2 regions of the Peribacillus sp. NPDC096622 genome follow, and region 1 is predicted to be linked to the other one. Evidence: predicted binding sites of a transcription regulator. Region 1 holds the regulator's gene; the other holds the start of a gene.

The links. Region 1 encodes LexA, which represses DNA repair genes until DNA is damaged. Its sites were predicted from a motif close to CGAACATATGTTCG; they were not measured.
Region 2: a site for LexA is predicted at 2,024-2,037, ahead of ACIQYG_RS00030 (Y-family DNA polymerase). Genes of this name have one in related genera too.

Annotation. Positions count from the first base shown of each region.
Region 1 is NZ_JBIWES010000011.1:10,287-14,722, reverse strand. Features, by position in the region: gene tkt (transketolase) at 1-650, opposite strand, end outside; gene ACIQYG_RS18550 (DUF896 domain-containing protein) at 878-1,111, opposite strand; gene ACIQYG_RS18545 (YneB family resolvase-like protein) at 1,177-1,833, opposite strand; gene yneA (cell division suppressor protein YneA) at 1,853-2,164, opposite strand; gene lexA (transcriptional repressor LexA) at 2,320-2,943, shown strand; gene ACIQYG_RS18530 (esterase/lipase family protein) at 3,556-4,436, opposite strand, start outside.
Region 2 is NZ_JBIWES010000001.1:1,884-6,319, reverse strand. Features, by position in the region: gene ACIQYG_RS00045 (SDR family NAD(P)-dependent oxidoreductase) at 1-273, shown strand, start outside; gene ACIQYG_RS00040 (hypothetical protein) at 429-956, shown strand; gene ACIQYG_RS00035 (C40 family peptidase) at 1,017-1,676, opposite strand; gene ACIQYG_RS00030 (Y-family DNA polymerase) at 2,091-3,350, shown strand; gene ACIQYG_RS00025 (YolD-like family protein) at 3,377-3,709, shown strand; gene ACIQYG_RS00020 (iron-sulfur cluster biosynthesis family protein) at 3,934-4,257, shown strand; gene ACIQYG_RS00015 (alpha/beta hydrolase) at 4,300-4,436, opposite strand, start outside.

The sequences.
Region 1 (4,436 bases):
ACGCGAATATATTGCCATCCATAAGATTTGAACCGGTCCGCTACGCTTTCACTAAATGATTGACTTAAGTCGCCGTCAAGGGAAATATCATTAGAATCATATAAAACAACAAGTCTTCCGAGTTGTAGATGTCCAGCTAATGAAGCGGCTTCTGCAGAAACACCTTCCATTAAATCTCCATCTCCACAAATGCTATATGTATAATGATCGACAACATTATAAGAATCTCGGTTATAGCTTTCTGCCAAATGACGTTCTGCCATTGCCATTCCGACTGCCATTGCGATACCTTGTCCAAGCGGCCCAGTAGTTGCATCTACACCAGCCGTATGTCCGTATTCAGGATGTCCTGGAGTTTTACTGCCCCATTGGCGGAAGCTTTTCAAATCATCGATAGATAAGCCATATCCCGATAAATGAAGAAGGCTGTATAACAGCATAGACCCATGACCAGCTGAAAGAACAAAGCGATCTCTATTAAACCAATCAGGATTTTTCGGGTTATGGTTCATATATTCGGTCCATAGTTTATACGCCATCGGCGCTGCACCCATCGGCATACCTGGATGGCCTGAATTAGCCTTTTCAATTGCATCAATCGACAATGTACGAATCGTATTGATAGAAAGTGCATCTAATTTATCTAACATATCGTAAAACATCCCTTCCTGTAATGTACCTCTTTATATTATAGTGACAAGCATAATATCACAACTAAAATCACTATTTAATACCCCAATATTACAATTTTCTAGGAATAAGAAGTCTCCTATTTAGATTAAACTAAATAGGAGAATACATACATGAATGCACTCTCTTTTTACTCCAAAATGCCAAAGAATCCTCTAATGAATGTTCCATCAGAAGAATCCAAGCATTAATGTAAATTTCTTTTTTCTTTTATATTTTTTATCTTTTGAGGAGTGACGTCATTACCCTCTGGATCCACGACTTTCACATGCTCCAAAGTATCGGACATGGACTTTCTGAATGTTTCCAAATATTCACTTCTCAATTGGGTTTGCTCTTTCGCCTCAACTTCCGTCAAACCTTCGGCCTTTGCCTTTTTAGAAAGTTCATTTATACGGGCTATTTTTTCTTTTGATAACATAATCTCGCTCCTTCATATTCTGCGGATATTGTCATGGTATTAAAAAAAAAGCGAAATTACAAGTTCTATGATTTACTTTCCTTTGTATTCATTTGATGTTCGAGATAACGCCTGTTCACAGTAGCCTTAGATACATTGTATCCAAAGCCCCTTAATGTGGCTGCGATTTCTGAGAATGTCAACCCATTGGCACGAAGTTTAATAATCTCTTCAATAGGAATCTCCATACGGTCCCTTCCAGTGGAATTCCTTTGATTCTGAAGATTTTTTTGAGGACGGTACCCTTTTTCAACGGCTCTTATCATTCCGCGCTTTATTTTAAGATTATGTAGTTTCCTTTGATATTCTTCTACAATGCCGACTATCTGGATGACCATGGCATCCGAATCCGATAACTCCAGCTCCCCATCGTGTGAGAGCGTATAAATTTTCACATTTTCTTTAAGGATGACATGGAATAGGGCTATTTTGGCATTCCCTCTTCCCAGTCTTGTTTCGTCCTGGATTAATAGAACTTCAGCTTCTTTGGTTTTAAATAGTTCGAGCATGTCAAAAATGCCATCCCGATTCAACTCATAACCACTTGCCTGTTCTTTTATAATGGAGATAACTTCCACATCCATCTTTTCAGCCAATTTGACCAATTCATCTTCCTGCCTTGCCAATGATGTTTCCTGTGACTCTTTTTCGGTGCTGACCCTACAATAGATTACCGCCTTCATAATACCCTACCTTCACTACTTACTGATCACTGGCCAAATTCTGGACAAGTTCTTCCCCTTTAACCGGTATGACAATGACTTGACCAGGTTTTATCGAATCCGCCCTGACTCCATTATGCTCTTCTATCCAACCAATGAATTCTTTTTTTGTCAAATTCGATTCTTCATATTCTTCGGCAATTCCCCATAGGGTATCACCTTCACTTACTTCTATAGAAAGGAAATCTTTTTTTTGATCATTGTTCAGTGTACAAGAGAATAAAATTGAAAAGATGAATACTGATCCCGCTAATAGAATCGTATAAATATAATTTTTGTATAATTTTTTCATAATTATCCCTCCAAAGCGAATGTTCGTTCGTATGTTATGGTCAAATTATAATACGAACGTTTGTTTCAGTCAACAACAAAATTCGAACTTATGTTTGTATAGAGTTGGGCGCCATGCTATAATGTAGCAAAGAACATTGGGGAAGAGGTGCACAAATGACAAAACTATCAAAACGGCAGCAAGATATTCTTGATTTCATTAAAGAAGAGGTCCGCCAAAAAGGTTATCCACCTTCCGTACGGGAGATTGGCGAAGCAGTGGGACTTGCATCAAGTTCAACAGTTCACGGGCATTTATCCCGCCTGGAAAGTAAAGGCCTTATTAGACGTGACCCAACTAAGCCAAGAGCCATTGAAATAATGAATTTGGAGGAAGCGAACAATATTCCCAAAGCCAATGTCGTGAACGTGCCGTTACTTGGAAAAGTAACAGCGGGCATGCCGATAACGGCCATTGAGAACATTGAAGAATACTTTCCGCTTCCCGAAAGCATGGTTCCACATGATGACCATGTATTCATGCTGGAAATCATGGGTGAAAGTATGATCGAAGCAGGAATTCATGATGGAGATTATGTCATTGTGAAACAACAAAGCAGTGCCAATAATGGAGATATCGTCGTGGCGATGACGGAAGATGATGAAGCCACTGTAAAACGATTCTTTAAGGAACCGGATTACATAAGACTTCAGCCTGAGAACTCAAATATGGAACCAATTATTTTACGAGATGTTTCGATTCTTGGAAAAGTAATAGGCTTATATAGACAAATACACTAAAAGCGCTTTCCGCGCTTTTTTTGTTTGTTTAAATTTATGTACCTTATTCTCTCAATATGCATATGGAAGAGTAGATATTGAAAATTTTTTAATAGAATCAAGTTTTCGTGGAAATTTAAACATCCTTTATAACGGATGAAAGTTATACAAGCGCCTTTCTGGTAATATGTACTTTTGAAAAAGCTCATCGAAATAAAAAAAGAGTGGGTTAAAATCCCCCTCCCATTAAATTTCTTCACTCTTAATCATTGGTTCACTTTAATAAAGTTAAGATCGCCTCAGCCATTCCACTGTTGAATCTGCACTTGTTGAGAAATTTGCAAGAGTTGAAAACAAAAACCCCTTTTTCACAATATGCCCTGTTAATTTTTTCTGGGCATAATGAGCAATTTTCTAAATGGCTGTTTCTTTGCTCGTTAGATCTCTGATTGCTATGCATAATTTCCAGGGAACCAATTTTTAAATATATCCATCTAACAACCGTTATATAAATACTTCTATAAGCTGTTTCCATTTGCGTAATTACCATCACCCTAGTTAACCCTAACATATCGCACCTCCCTCATTTTTCATCCCCAAAAAATGCCTTCTCAATTAAGAGAAGGCATTTCGCTATTTCTCAATATAGACCGAACGAATCAGCGTCCGGGTCCTTTCAGTACCATCCACATTTTTTTCCTTGACATCTATTGTTACATTATAAACACCTGACTTAGGTACTTCTGGAAAGGTACCAGTAAAATTTTCAGTATCCATTACCTTAATTGAGTTTTTTTCACTAATTTCATTACCGGTTTCATCTATCAGATGAACCAAAAATGTTGTGCTGATTGGTCTTTTTTTACCATTCATTGGATTCTTTATTAAAAACTTTGCATCTTTTTGCTTAACTTTACCGGCCATACTAAATGTAATGGGATTCTTTTCATTAAATTGTGCTGTGAACAAGTAGGCGTCTTTTGGTGATTTAGTCTTCATTCGTACTTTCCAGTCACCAATTTCAAGGTTATTTCTATAGAATGACTGGATGGTTGCACCATTAAAAAAGGAGGTTTCCTTTTTGGCTGAATGGACCTTTAAGGACGGTGAATACTTTTTATTGGATGGAGAAATCAACTCAACCTCCACATCATTTGAGGCTGTATATATGCTTATATTACCTGGGGCCGCTTCATTTACATGGAAGCTTTGTTCGACCCAGACATTTTGTTTCAGGACATCACCTAGAACGGTTTGAGCAAGTGCGGTTGTAATGACATCATCTTCAACCCGTTCTTTATAATTGACATTATATTCAGGAATCCCAGCGGTTGAAGTGCTTCTTAAATAGGGTTCAATTCTTGAAAATACAGCTGAGCCAACTCGAATATTGTCGTGATCAAAGTTGGGATCCGTAAATAAATGTGTTGCATAGGGTATTTTTGTACTCCATACATTGACTAGTCCATCATTTTCCCCATATGAAGATAAATATTGCCCACCCATTGATAAGG
Region 2 (4,436 bases), on a different contig from region 1:
CTGATGGAAGATCATGTTTTTGTGACCACCGTCAATCCTGGCCCTATAGAAACGAATTTCTTTAACATTGCGGATGAATCAGGTGCATACTTAAAGAACGTTGAAAAATTCATGCTTAAGCCTGGAGATGTCGCTGCTAAAATCGTAGCGGCGATGCTGACCAATAAGAGGGAAATCAATCTCCCTGGCTGGATGAATTTAGCTGGGAAATGGTATAACATGTTTCCGAAGATCACCGAAACATTAGGAAAAAAAGCATTTTTTAAAAAGTAGGCTATACTTTCGATACCGGACAGGTCAAAGATGGTCTAATATTAGGTAAAGGGGAATGTCGATGACATTCCCCTTTTTTGAAATAACCGAAGTTTTCATTTGAATTGGTAACTATTTCATGGGGAATCCGTCTATTTCTATTAGGAGGGATTTTCATGAAGATGATTGTAAACCTTTATATATATATATTCGTCGCCTTTATTCTGGGTAGCTGTCAATCCCCCGATTGGAACATGGATGAACCCATTGATAAAGGGGAACAAGGTTTCATTACGGATCTTGACGATAAAAGGGTTTTGATTAAAGGGACGTACTATAAGGTGACCAATGATACATATATTCAAGATCAACATGGTAATGACCTCGATTATTCCGACCTGGAAATCGGGATGAAAGTGAAACCATGGCACCGGGGCGGGGTGAAGAAATCATTTCCTGGGAAAGCGGAAGCAAAAATGATTCTTGTTTTGACGGATGAAATCAGCTTAGCCGAACAAAGGGCGGTCACTGCTGCTCTCGATCATGTCAGCAAAGCGGAAAGCCAGCGATTCATGGTTCTCGAAGTCGTCCATTTACCCTCAGAGCATGTTTATAATATCGAAATGATGAATCGTTCCAACTTGGATTCTTCATTCATTGTGACAGTTGAGGATTTAACGGATGAAATATTATATATAAAATAAAACAACCGGACTGATTCACTTCGAATTCTGTCCGGTTGTTTTATGGGATATCACTGGATTTTATAAAGTTTTTGCACCTAAATATTTTGGTTTCCAATAAGAATTATCCATATCCGTGATGGTTATTCCTTTAGAAGACGTAGCACTGATGAATTGACCATTTCCGATATAGATCCCAACATGGGATACTCCTGTTCTTCCAGAAGAAGTATCAAAGAATACAAGATCACCCTTAGCTGGTGAAGATACTTTTAAACCCGTATTGGAATAGAGCAAGGATGTTGTACGCGGTAAGGTAATCCCTTGTGATTTCTGGAATACGTAATAGACGAAGCCTGAGCAGTCAAATCCAGTTGGTGTTGTTCCGCCCCATTTGTAGGGTTTGCCTATTAAGGTTTTTGCATAGCTGATCAAGCTAGTATTATTGACATTATAAACACCAAGCGCATTAAATGTGTTGCGGCCGGCAATTCCGTCGGCAGTCAACCCTTTGGCTTTTTGGAATTTTTTTACTGCGGATACAGAATAGGTGCCGTAATATGTAGTCAGTGAACCTGAATATGTGAAATAACCTTTGGTTTTTAATAGTTGTTGTAGTTGTTTGACATCACTATGTGTCATTCCGGGTCTGAGGGTTTGGTCTCCAATGTTGGCAAAGGCTTGCAGTGGGGTTAGCATCATGGCAGATGCAACAGCAGCTGAAGCGATCCATTTCTTCATAATTTTCATTTCCTCTCTATCTATCTTTCTATTATTTCTTAACAATATTATCCTACAATACCATTATGACAATTAGACATAATTTTCGTTACATTTTCATTACAAAAAATGAGCATTAAGACTGGATTTTAAACAGACGAAAGTCTGTTGAAAAGGGTGGGGGAAGTTAAAAAAACTGAGTATATGGACCTATTGGATATTAATCAAGCTACCAATTGATCTTTTTCAAAAAAACTATTTGGATACTGAGTTTAAATTTGGAATTTCACCCATTTTTAGTATCTATTATATTTTTCAAGGAAATTACAATAAAAAGTAGAAATTTGTATGAAAACTTCCATTGAATAAGAACGTATATTCGGTTAGAGTTATGAATATAATAAAGCGAACGTATATTCTTGTTAGGGTGAAGAGATGATGGATTATGGGACGATGCCGAAACAATCAATTATGTGTATCGATATGAAAAGTTTTTATGCAAGCTGTTCAGCGGTCATGCTTGGGCTGGACCCGCTTGATTGTTATCTGGCGGTGGTTGGTGATTTGAAGAGGACAGGGAGCATTGTGCTTGCGGCTTCTCCAAAGATGAAGAAGGAATTTGGCATCAAGACAGGTTCGCGGATGTTCGAGATTCCGAATGATCCGAGGATTGTCGTCGTTGAACCTAAAATGGCGACTTATTTAAGGGTCTCGACGGAAATCACCCGCTTGTTCAACCGTTATGTGCCCAAAGAAGCGATTCACGTATATAGTGTGGACGAAAGTTTTGTGAAAGTCGATGGTGCCGCTTCTTTATGGGGAGATGCCCGCATGATAGCTGAAAAGATAAAAGATGAAATTGAACGGGAATTACAGCTCCCCTGTGCCATTGGAATTGGACCGAACATGCTTATGGCAAAACTTTGCCTTGATTTGGAAGCCAAACATAAAGGGATTGCGGAATGGAAGTATGAGGATGTACCAAGCAAACTTTGGCCGATTTCCCCGCTGCGTGAAATGTGGGGGATCGGCAGGCGCGTAGAAAAAACCCTTCATGGAATGGGCATATTTACGGTTGGGCAGCTTGCCAATTATGATCTTGAATTACTTGAAGCGAAGTTTGGAATTATGGGCAATCAGCTTTACCACCATGCCTGGGGAATAGATTTATCCGATATGGGGGCAGCGATCATCGAAGGGCAGGTCAGCTTCGGTAAAAGTCAAATCCTGCTGCGGGATTATAAGGAGGAACATGAGATAAAGCAGGTCATGCTGGAAATTTGCGAAGAAGTTGGAAGAAGGGCACGCACCCATCGTAAGGCAGGAAGGACGGTGAGCCTAGGCATTGGTTACAGCAAGGATGAGTTTGGCGGAGGTTTCCATCGTTCGCGTTCGATTAACGAGCCGAGCAACATTACGCTGGAGTTATATAAAGTTTGCCTGGAGCTTTTTCATGAGAACTATAAGCAAAAAACGGTTCGAAGCATAGAGGTCAGACTCTCGAATATTGTAGATGATAACGAAATGCAGCTGACTTTATTTGATGCTTCGCGCTGGAAGAAGCGGGAATTGAGTTACACGGTTGATCGAATCCGCCACAAATATGGAGCCAAATCGTTATTGCGTGCAGTTTCGTATACAGAAGCAGGTACAGCCGTTTACCGAAGCAAGCTGCTTGGCGGGCATAAGGCGTAAGGTTGACTTTGAAAGGAGGAAAAAGAATGATTCGTGATCGCGGCCGTATCAAATGGACATCGATGATGTTGCCGGAACATGTGAAGATGCTGCGGGATTGGGTGGTGGAGGATAGCTATGAAACGAAGCGCATCCTGGATGAACAGCAACTGGAAGAAATGAATGCGGTGATGGGGGAAGCGATGGAGGAAAGAAAGGATGTCACGATTGCTCATTATGAAGGAAACCGGTATCAGCTGTTAATCGGCAGGATCCATTATTATAATGAGCTCACCCAAAAGCTTCATATCGTTGATCGGTTTGAGCAGGCTCACTATATCAGGCTTTCCGATATAGCGGATGTAAGGATAATGGAATGATGAGCGGAAGGGCTGTTCCCCAAGGGACAGCCTTTCATTTTCGAAACGGCATCGTGATGAAAGGAACGACGTGGCATAAGAGAATCGGCATTGGTTAGAACGGTCCATGAGGAAAGTGATTTTCGTGAGGGCTGATCTTGCAAAAGGAAGCAGGCAGTTTCGTTAACAGAAACGTTTTTATCGTTTATAATGGAGGAATGCAAAGACACCGGGAGGCAGCAATCATGTATATTGAATGGACGGAAACAGCGGCTGAGAAAGTAGCCGGTAAGGTACAGGGACAAGAAGGATATTTACAGTTGAAATATGATACTGATGGCTGTGGCTGCGTGGTAAGTGGTGTGACGGCGCTATGGTGGGTCAACGAACCTGAAGAAGGTACTGAAAAAGTGGAAACGAACGGAATCCCGCTATATGTTGAGAAATCAAAAATGATTTTTCTTGATGAAGTCATGAAAATAGACTTTGTTCCGGAAGCGAACAGCTTTCAATTAAAAAGTCCGAATCAAATCTTAAATCCGAGGATGAGCTTTTTTAATAAAATCTAACTAAAAGCAAAAGAGGGATCTTGGATACCCTCTCTTTTCTTCTCAGACAAGTTTTAGAAACTGATCGATTTGATCTTCATATTCTTTTGGATTTTCATTATAAGATTGAGCGTGGGCCCCTTTTTTAGCGATGTACAGCTGCTTTGGGCCCTCTTTTGCTGCATATAATTCCGCTGTCA